Regions from separate parts of the Vibrio tasmaniensis genome, predicted to be linked through region 1. Evidence: predicted binding sites of a transcription regulator. Region 1 holds the regulator's gene; the other holds the start of a gene.

Region 1 (5,601 bases):
ACCTCAACTGGAACATTAAAGCGTCGCTTAAAGCGGTTAATCGTTTGAGGGGTTAGACCGATCTCGGGCACTAACACTAACGCCTGTTTACCTTGGTCGAGAATCGGCTTGATCATATTCAGGTAGACTTCGGTCTTACCTGAGCCAGTTACACCCTCTAGCAAGAAGCAACCAAAGTCGGTTTGACTATTTACTGTCGCTATTGCTATAGCCTGCTCTTCATTGAGTTTTGGCTTATCTTGATCGTTTTCGAGCTCAACTGACCACGGCTGGCGCTTCGGCTTTTTCTCTACTGATTCAATCCAGCCTTTCTCTTCCAACGTCTTAAGTACCGCGCTGCTCACTTCTTCATCAATGAATTCTTGATGGGGAACTGGGCCGTGCTCAAGCATGTGCATTACTTTGGCTTGTTTGACGGCACGGCCAAAGCCCTGCATCAGTTGATCTCTACCTGATGGGGTCAATTGCCATTCAACAAGCGTCGCGAAGTCGGCAGCTTTGCCTTTTCGTAAGGCGCTTGGTAGTGCGTTGGCCAAGGTTTCACCTAGTGGATACTGATAGAACTGGCTGCACCATACCAAGAGTGAGTAGACCGATTCCGGCCAAACGGGTTGGTTGTCTAGTAAGGCTTTAATGGGCTTGAGTTTGTCTAACTCGAATTCAGATTCGTTAACCAGAGCCGTAACAATACCTGTTAAGGTTTGTCGTCCAAAAGGCACAGAAACTCGTCCACCAATTATAGGAAATAGGTGGCTAGGAATCTTGTAATCGAACTGTTTGTCTAGTGGAACCGGCAGTGCCACGCGGGCAATCATTGGGCGCATAAATGGACGACTTTATCTGAGTTGACGAGAGCGGACAGTCTAAAGGATAAGGCGGTTAAATTCGAGAAGCAGTTTGGACCAGCTCAGAGAGTAGAACCAATGAAGACCACTTAAGCCTTAAATCTTAAAGTGACAAAGGAAATAAAGAGGCTATTGGTGAAAAATGTATCAAATCAGTTGATCCTGCTTTATAGATTCATTACTATACTGCGCCTTAAAGGTATGGCTTTATCGCGGTTTAGTGATACAGCGGTGTCTTTATTTATTTTTTAACTACGTGTGGTGTCCGGCTTAGAATCGGATGGCGACACGGCCTAATTGAGGTTTTCCCATGAAAGTTGGTATCCACCCAGAATACAAAGCAGTTTCTGCAACTTGTTCTTGCGGTAACACGTTTGAGTTCAACTCAACGCTAGCAAAAGAATCAATCCACCTAGACGTATGTGACAAATGTCACCCGTTCTACACTGGTAAGCAACGTATCGTAGATACAGGCGGCCGTGTTGATCGCTTCAACAAGCGTTTCGGTGCTCTTTCTAGCAAGAAGTAATTCTCGCTATTTAGACATAAAAAGGACACTTCGGTGTCCTTTTTTGTTGCCTGTAAATTGAGAAAGTACTGAATCGTATTTCATTATTAGGTCAGTTAAAGTAATAGGTTACTGACGTAAATCTTACTTAATCACTTATCCCAACACTCTTTCCTCGAAATTCGCTCTAAAGTTGAGCAGGCGATAGTAATTTCAACTGCCCACTGGTCTTATTAGTAGTGAAATCTCGTTTTTTAATGATACAGATGCTTCAACCACCTAGGAACTTTGAAGTACATCCATTAACATGAACAAGATCCCCCAAATAATAATATCCTAGGAACCTACACCTATGTCTGAAGACAGCCGCCAAGATCAATCCTCTCAAGCGTTATCGCCTCAAGAACAATTCCGTCAGCAAGCTCTTGATTATCATGAGTTCCCAATTCCAGGCAAAATTGCCGTAGAACTGACGAAGCCTGCAAACTCTGCAGAAGACCTAGCACTGGCATACAGCCCAGGTGTAGCTGAGCCTGTTCGCGAGATCGCACAGAACGTCGATAACGTTTACAAGTACACAGGTAAAGGCAACATGGTTGCAGTTATCTCTAACGGTACTGCAATTCTTGGCTTAGGCAATCTTGGTCCTATTGCTTCTAAACCGGTTATGGAAGGTAAAGCGCTACTGTTTAAGCGTTTTGCTGGTTTAGATTCTATCGATATTGAAGTAAAACACCGCACAATCGATGAGTTCGTTGATACGGTTGCGAATATCGCAGATACATTTGGCGGTATTAACTTAGAAGACATCAAAGCACCAGACTGTTTTGAAATCGAGCGTCGCCTGATTGAGCGTTGTGATGTACCTGTATTCCACGATGACCAACACGGTACTGCGATTGTTACGGCAGCAGGTATGCTGAATGCGATTGAGCTTCAAGGTAAGAAACTGGAAGAGTGTAAGATCGTTTGTTTAGGTGCTGGCGCAGCAGCGGTTGCTTGTATGGAGCTACTGATTAAGTGTGGCGCTCAGCGTGAGAAGATCTACATGCTTGACCGTAAAGGTGTGATCCACACTCGTCGTGATGACTTGAATGAATACAAAGAGCTGTTCGCAAATAACACCGACAAGCGCACGCTTGAAGATGTTATCGAAGGCGCTGATCTGTTCTTGGGTGTATCGGGTCCTAATCTGCTACCAGCTAAGGCTCTTACGCTGATGGCTGATAAGCCGGTTGTGTTTGCATGTTCAAACCCAGATCCAGAGATCAAGCCTGAGCTTGCACACGAAGTTCGTTCTGACCTAATCATGGGTACAGGCCGTAGTGATTACCCTAACCAAGTAAACAACGTACTTTGTTTCCCATTCATTTTCCGTGGTGCACTAGACGTGCGTGCGAGCGAAATCAATGACGAAATGAAGCTAGCGGCGGTTAAAGCGATTCGTGAACTAGCGAAAGAAGAAGTTCCAGCTGAAGTATTGGCAGCTGCGGGCGAGACTGCACTGGAGTTCGGTAAGGGTTACATCATTCCTAAGCCAATGGACCCGCGTCTGCTTCCTCGCGTTGCAAAAGCAGTTGCTGAAGCGGCTGTTGAGTCTGGCGTTGCTCGAATTGAGATGCCTGCTAACTATATGGCTTAATGCCTTAATGCCTTAATGCCTTAATGCCTTAATGCCTTAATGCCTTAGTAGCTTAGTAGCTTAATAGCTTAGTAGCTGTTGCTCTATTGAGCGAAAAAGAATAATAAAAAACCGACTCATAGGAGTCGGTTTTTTTATGTCTATCATTCACAGCGCAGCTACAGATAACGTAGTGGGTGATGTGACAAATAGGGTTCAGCTATAGCGAATCAATAATGAAGGCGGTGACTGAGTTGTTTTTATTCTTCGTCAAACGCTTCGAACTCGATGCCCATCTCTGTCATCAGTTTTTTGACTTCAGTCGGGATGTCGTCTGGACGATCTTTACGAAGGTCTTCATCCGTTGGCAGTGGTTGGCCAGTGTACGCATGTAGAAAGGCTTCGCACAGTAGCTCACTGTTTGTTGCATGGCGTAGGTTGTTGATCTGGCGGCGAGTGCGCTCGTCAGTAAGAACCTTTAACACTTTTAGAGGGATAGAAACTGTAATTTTCTTTACTTGTTCGCTTTTCTTTCCATGCTCAGCATATGGGCTTATGTATTCACCATTCCAGTCGGCCATTGCGTACCTTCATCACTTTAGTTGTTAGAATAAATTAATAGTGCTGATTTTAGCGGGATTTACTGCCATAAGCAAAGACATATAGACGTCCGGAAGTGTTGACGTCTCACGTTTATGAAAGTAAAGTGAGTAACATATATCTAACACAGCCACAAAATGCCGACAAGCAGCTGTGATTCTCAGACGCAAAACTTGTAAGGAAGCACCTATGAGCAGCCGGAAGCCAGCAACCATCGCAGTACGTACTGGTATCGAGTCAGACACGCAACACCATGCCGTTGTCCCACCTATTTATCTTTCGACTAACTATGGGTTTCCCGCTTTTGGTGAAGTGCCAAAGTACGATTATACCCGCTCTGGTAACCCAAACCGCGGTCTATTAGAAACGGCACTATTTGAGCTTGAGTCTGGTAAAGGCGCGGTTGTTACTAACTGTGGTACGTCGGCACTTAACTTATGGGTATCCGCTTTCTTAGGTGGCGATGATCTTATTATTGCACCGCACGACTGCTATGGCGGTACTTACCGTCTGTTTAACACACGCTCACTCAAAGGTGACTTCAAAGTTCTGTTTGTTGATCAATCGGATCAAGCCGCACTGGATGCTGCGATCGCGCTTAAGCCAAAGTTAATCTTAATCGAAACGCCATCGAATCCATTGGTTCGTGTGGTTGATATTGCAGAAACTTGCCGTAAAGCGAAAGAAGTAGGTGCTCTGGTTGCTGTCGACAACACGTTTTTGACGCCTGTGTTCCAAAAGCCTTTAGAGCTGGGTGCGGATTTTGTTATCCACTCAACCACCAAGTACATCAACGGACACTCAGATGTCATTGGTGGTGTTGTAGTTACTAAGACAGAAGAGCACGCTGAAGAGCTAGCATGGTGGGGTAACTGTATTGGTGCAACCGGCACACCATTTGATAGCTACATGACGCTACGTGGTATTCGTACGCTAGGTGCACGTATGCGCGTTCACGAAGAGAGCTCACGTGAAATTCTGACGGCTCTGCAACAACAAGATCTGGTGGGTACGATTTACCACCCAAGCCTTCCTGAACATCCGGGTCACGAGATCGCGAAGAAACAGCAGTTGGGCTTTGGTTCCATGCTGAGCTTTGAATTTTCGGGATCTTTTGAAGCACTTAAATATTTTGTGGATAAATTAGAGCTATTTTCTTTGGCTGAATCATTGGGCGGTGTTGAAAGCCTGATTTGTCACCCAGCGTCGATGACTCACCGTGCTATGGGCGAAGCAGCATTAGCAGAAGCGGGTGTTTCTCAACAATTACTGCGCCTTTCTGTTGGCCTTGAAGATGCAGAAGACTTGATTGATGATCTCAAGCAAGCGTTTGAAAAAACACAAGGCTTTATCGCAGAAGGGGAGGTTTAATAATGACAACCTTTCGCCAGCTACATAAATTTGGTGGCAGCAGTTTAGCGAACCCTGAGTGTTACCAACGCGTGGTCAATATTCTTAGAGAATACTCGTCAGCTACTGACTTGGTCGTGGTATCGGCTGCGGGTAAAACAACTAACCGCTTGATTGAGTTTGTTGAAGCGCTCGACAAAGATGGTCGTATTGCGCATGAATGTCTACAAACCCTTCGTCAGTTCCAGCTTGAGCTGATTGAAGCGCTGCTTGAAGATGAGTCTGCGGCTCAGCTAACGGCCACTATTCAACAAGAATTTACTGCTTTAGGTGAGCTAACTGCTCCTCTAAGCGAATCGCAAAAAGCACAGGTGTTAGGACACGGTGAGGTTTGGTCTTCACGTTTGTTAGCTGCTCTGTTGTGCCAACATGACTTACAAGCAGTTGCTCAAGATGCGCGTGCCTTTTTACGTGCAGAAGCGGGTGCTCAACCCGAAGTGGATCGCGCGCGTTCTTATCCTCTGATTAAAGAAGTTTTGGCTCAGCATACGCATTGCCGAGTGGTGATTACGGGCTTTATGGCTCAGAACTGCGAAGGTGAAACAGTACTGCTTGGTCGTAACGGTTCAGATTACTCAGCAACCGTGATTGGCGCTTTGGCTGAAGTTGAACGTGTG
Region 2 (5,601 bases), 1.2 Mb from region 1:
GGTACTACTATTTAACTCTTGATACGTTAAATGAATGTTCGCACCAATTGGTGTGGCCGACGCTAACGGACCTGAATATGTTTCTATCGTTTGATCAGCGATTGTTTGCCTTATCATTTCAATTGTTCGTCTGGATCTTGAGTACCAGCAAGCAGTAAAACGAACTCTTCCCCACCCCATCCTGCCAACACATCGTTTATTGATAGCACTCTCCCTATACGCTTAGCAACCTTTAAGGCAACCGACACATATGTAGATTAAAATCCTGAACACGGGTCGATCCGAGTAGTATTTTTCTCATAAATTAGAATAATCAGATAATTTTCTTGATTTAACTCAGACAATGATTCTGTAAAAAGGCGTTATAGTGATTTTCCTGTTCCAGCCTCCGTCACTTCTTTAGAAACAGCGGAGCAAAATGAGAATTAACAATGACCCAAATTAATGAACAACGTCTTGTAGAACATTTCTGCGATCTAGTGAAAATTGATAGTGAATCTCGTAACGAAAAAGCGATTGCTGAAGCTTTGGCTGAACAACTTGGTGAACTAGGCTTTGAAGTTCACAAACTGGCTGTCCCTGAAGAAGTGTCTAACGGTTTCAACATCTACGCTCGTCTAGATGGCACTCTTCCAGGAAGCACAGTGTTCAGTTGCCACATGGACACAGTAACGCCAGGCATCGGTATTGAGCCAATCATCGAAGACGGCATCATCCGTTCAAAAGGCAACACGATTCTAGGTGGCGACGATAAATCAGGTATCGCAGCTATCATGGAAGCGGTTCGTTGCATCAAAGCTGAAGGCAAAGAACACAAAACTATCGAGATTGCGTTTACTGTCTTCGAAGAAGGTGGTCTGTTCGGCTCTTTGAACTTCGATATGTCTTACATTCAATCTGAGCACGCTATCGTACTTGATACAGGCGGCCCAATTGGCACCATCGTAAACGCAGCTCCAGGTCAGCAAAAGATTGTTGCTAAAATCAAAGGCCGCCCTGCTCACGCTGGTTTAGCGCCAGAAGAAGGCATCAGTGCAATTCAAGTTGCTGCAGACGCTATCACTAAGATGAACCTACTTCGTATCGATGAAGAAACTACGGCAAACGTCGGTATTGTTGAAGGCGGTCAAGCGACAAACATCGTAATGCCAGAGCTTAAAGTCGTGGCTGAAGCGCGTTCTCTAAACGGCGAAAAGCTAACGGCTCAAGTTGAGCACATGATCTCGACATTCCAAGAGAGTGCAAAACAGTTCGGCGCTGAAGTAGAAATCGAATCTACTCGTGCTTACGATGCATTCGTGATTGCAGACGATCACCCGCATATTCTTTCTATCAAATCAGCGTTTGAGAAGCTTGGCGTAACCGCAAATACTAAACGCACTGGCGGCGGTAGCGATGCGAACAACTTCAACGCGAAAGGTCTAACAACGGTTAACCTTTCTACTGGTATGGCGAAAGTTCACACCACTGAAGAGTACATTGCAGTGAAAGATATGGTCGCTATCACTGAGTTTGTTGTAGCTTACGTAACACAATAATCTAACCCATTAGTTAGGTAGTCACTTCTATCTAGCACTATGAAAAAAGCCGAGCCCACATACGACGTGTGACTCGGCTTTTTTGTTGTCTGCGTTTAGCCTAAAGCTAACGTCTACCAGAAATTTCGTCTAAAAACCCCTACGCTTCCAGAATTGGCCTTCGTCTTTTGCAACAAGGTCGAATGTCTTATCGGCAATGATGTTGCCTTTTAGCTCCACGGTCATGCGCCACTTACCTAACTTGTTCGAGACTGGCGCCCAGATGGTGTCACCTAAGTAGAAATCCCAGTCGTTGTTACCGACATGCTCTTCACCATCGAACGGTTCGAGCATTTCGCCCTTGTCTGTAGTGATATTCGGGTGATAGATGCAGTAGCGGATCTTTTCACCTTTGGCTTTCTTGATATTCAAGATATAGCCAAACTCCACATCGATTTCAGCATCAACGGTGGTGGTGAACTCTTGGATTTTTGGAAGGTCTTTAGATTTGGAATCCCACGTGGAATAGATACCATAAGAAGTCATGTCGACCACAACTGAGCGCTTTGCCATTTCAATCTTTACCTTGGAGTTATTCTATTAATTTAATTCTATTTGCCATTCAGCCACGCAAGCAGAGGAAGAACGATGCTATTCTTGCCAATCTTTTGCCATGCGCTTAATCACAGACGGTTCAATGTCGTGAATACTGCCATATTGTTCTCGGCACACTTCTATAACCAAATCCGTTTTGTATTTGAGTGCGAGTTGACGATAAGCCTTCATTTCCCACTGCTTAATAAAGGTATTCGACACTACAACATCCAACCCTTGCTTCAAGCCGTCTTCTGTAGTGTTCTGACACCACTCATGCGCTTGCTGCAACTGCCTTGGGTCAAAACAATAGTCACCCTGCTCATTCACGTAATACATATCCGCTTCGACATGCAATGCATCGTAGGTTTTTGCTTTTGTTGACTTGCCAGAACCCGGCAACCCTCGAATGAGTATTAACTTCATCTGTCACTTTACAGGCTAATTCGAAAACATGAGTTTATCTTAAATAGTAACGAGTTTCTCTGATAACTGCCTTTGCTCAACATCCGAATACCGAGTCCTTACACTCAACTCACGTAATCACTGGATACAGTGAGACTGCCCTCGATGTCGGTGGATGACTTCTGATAGAAAACACAAATAATTTACAACTATCCATTTTGTATATCGACAAGCGTATCAAACTACTATAGATTTAGATGTATAGACGTCTACATATCCAGCTTAGGGAGAAAGCTTTGCCTATTCGCATTCCAGACCAATTGCCAGCATCTGATGTTCTTCGTGAAGAAAACATCTTTATTATGCCGTTATCAAGAGCATCGACACAGGAAATTCGTCCACTTCGAGTCTTGATCCTCAACCTGATGCCGAAGAAGATTGAAACTGAAACTCAATTCTTACGCCTACTATCGAACAGCCCATTGCAAGTCGATGTAGAGCTGCTGCGTATTGATGACCGTCCAAGCAAAAATACACCAACAGAACACCTTGATAACTTCTATCGCCAATTTGAAATGGTCAAAGGGAGAAACTTTGATGGATTGATCATCACTGGCGCGCCACTTGGCTTGGTTCAATTTGAAGATGTTATCTACTGGGATCATCTAAAAACCATCATGGAATGGGCAAACAAGCATGTGACCTCAACCTTGTATGTGTGTTGGGCAGCTCAAGCTGGCTTAAAGCTCTTGTATGATTTACCAAAACGAACTCGTAAAGATAAGCTTTCTGGGGTTTACAACCACGAGATACATAACCCGTACCACCCAATTTTACGTGGCTTCGACGATACCTTCTTGGCACCGCACTCTCGCTATGCTGATTTCTCTCAGGAATACTTAGCCGAGCATACTGACCTTGATGTTCTTGCGACTTCTGATGTGGCGGGCGTATACCTAGCAGCGACCAAAGATAAGCGAAACGTGTTTGTAACGGGTCACCCGGAATACGACTCGCATACACTTCACAACGAATACATTCGTGATTTAGGTGAAGGCATGGAGCCAGTGATACCAATCAACTACTACCCGAACAACAATCCAGACAACAAGCCTGTTGCAAGCTGGCGTAGTCATGGACACTTGTTGTTCTCTAACTGGTTAAACTACTGCGTTTACCAACAAACACCTTACGATCTGGATCATTTCAGCGAAGACAACTTTACCAAAGACGATTAAGTTCTTTCTTCCGATTCACAAACACATAAAGCCGTGTTCCATAGGTTGTTGATAAAACGCCAAATTGGACACGGTTTTTTTATGATGTTTGGGTCGCATTCCATAATCGCTCTAACACTTAAGTGTGTTCAATTTCATATCATAGGTTTGTGTTCAAAAGGAGCTGCACATGCCTAACAAGTCGCTATTACCAAAATCCACCCTGATATCTCATCTCACGCTACTCGCCTCTGTTTCTCTGGTAGGTTGTGTTTCTGTAACCGAAGGGCCACCAAAAATGGAAAGTGACCCAATTGCGATGTCTCAATCACGTATTGAATTGGGTTTGGGCTACATGGGACAAGGTAATATGGTCAAAGCACGTGAAAATCTAGAGCTCGCTATCAAACACGCTCCTAGTTATTACCGCGCCCAACTTTCGATGGCACATTACTACGAGCAAGTTGGCGAAGTAGATGAAGCAAGAACCACTTACCGCAAAGCACTCAGTCTCGATTCAAGAAACGGCAATGTATTGAATAACTACGGTACGTTCTTGTGTAAACAAGGCGAATACGAGCAAGCTGATATATACTTCAACCGCGCAATTGACCAACCCTATTATTATCTAGTATCTGCCAGTTATGAGAATGCGGCTTTTTGCGCGTTTAAAGCTGGTAATACCGACCAAGCAAAATACTACTTCACACGAGCGATTGACCACGACCCGAATCGCGCAAAATCAATACTACAGCTATCAAAAATTGAAGTGAGTAACGCCGATTACAACGACGCTAGGCTTCGCTTATTCAAATTCCACCAGCGTTATGGCTACCAAATTCCATCACTTCAAATTTTAATTGAACTCGAAAGAAAAGCAGGAAATAGTGCACTAGCAAAGAAATATCAGAGCAAATTAGATGAATTGCTTTCAGCTTAGCGAATATGAAAAGCACAAAAAACGGGCTTGTTGCGTTAACAACAAGCCCGTACGTAATTTCAACTTAATGTCTTAACTCAGTGCAGCCGCTATTTTAGCGCGATCCACTCTTGTCTTTGCTCGTCGTCCATAAAGGTCCATGCGATAAAGCGACTCACCTTCTGGCCTTGCGACATCTCAACCACTTTTACTTGTTTAGCTCGTAGCTTACCCAATTCTGAACGAATCATATCAACGTTGTCTTTCTTAGAAATCAATGTCGTAAACCACAATACTTGAGTAGCAAAAAGTTGGCTCTCTCTCGCCATTTTCATAATGAAAGCAGCTTCGCCACCCGGACACCAAAGTTCAGATTTTTGGCCACCAAAATTTAAGGTTGGTTTCTCTTGCTTAATTGGTTTATTTTGCGTAGTTGATTTATCTAACTTAACTGGCTTCTTATTCGTTTCTGGCTTGAATGATTGCCCTGCTTTCTTTGCACGGTTTGCCGCTAGATTATCCAGTTTGCGTTGTGATCCCTTTTCCGCCTCTTCTAGAGAACTATGGAATGGAGGGTTACAAATAGTGACATCGTAACGTTCATTGTCTTTAATCACGCCCTTAAAGATAGATTCAGAATCCGCTTGTAGACGAGCTCGGATCTTACCTTTTAGATTAGCGTTACTTTCAGCAATGAAGTTTGCTGTTTTGATAGATACTGAATCGACATCAGTTCCCGTGCAGCGCCACTTATACTCTGTCGCACCAATAATTGGGTAGATACAGTTTGCACCCACACCGATATCTAATGCTTTCACAGACGCGTGGTTATAAGGTTCACCTTGGCCATCGCTATTAAGGATGTCTGCCACTCTGTGAATGTAGTCTGCACGGCCAGGAATTGGCGGACACAAGTAACCAGCAGGAATATCCCAATGCTTAACGCCAT

The links. Region 1 encodes MetJ, which represses methionine synthesis genes. Its sites were predicted from a motif close to TTAGACNTNTANANGTCTAA; they were not measured.
Region 2: a site for MetJ is predicted at 2,770-2,789, ahead of metA (homoserine O-acetyltransferase MetA). Genes of this name have one in related genera too.

The regions. Positions count from the first base shown of each region.
Region 1 covers NZ_AP025510.1:256,899-262,499, forward strand. The annotation lists gene priA (primosomal protein N') at 1-824, opposite strand, end outside; gene rpmE (50S ribosomal protein L31) at 1,156-1,374, shown strand; gene OCV44_RS01175 (malic enzyme-like NAD(P)-binding protein) at 1,706-2,995, shown strand; gene metJ (met regulon transcriptional regulator MetJ) at 3,235-3,555, opposite strand; gene OCV44_RS01185 (O-succinylhomoserine (thiol)-lyase) at 3,764-4,945, shown strand; gene OCV44_RS01190 (bifunctional aspartate kinase/homoserine dehydrogenase II) at 4,948-5,601, shown strand, end outside.
Region 2 covers NZ_AP025510.1:1,483,937-1,489,537, reverse strand. The annotation lists gene OCV44_RS06815 (GGDEF domain-containing protein) at 114-191, opposite strand; gene OCV44_RS06810 (M20/M25/M40 family metallo-hydrolase) at 432-1,538, shown strand; gene OCV44_RS06805 (DUF3859 domain-containing protein) at 1,668-2,090, opposite strand; gene OCV44_RS06800 (AAA family ATPase) at 2,169-2,537, opposite strand; gene metA (homoserine O-acetyltransferase MetA) at 2,813-3,754, shown strand; gene pilW (type IV pilus biogenesis/stability protein PilW) at 3,924-4,673, shown strand; gene rlmF (23S rRNA (adenine(1618)-N(6))-methyltransferase RlmF) at 4,763-5,601, opposite strand, start outside.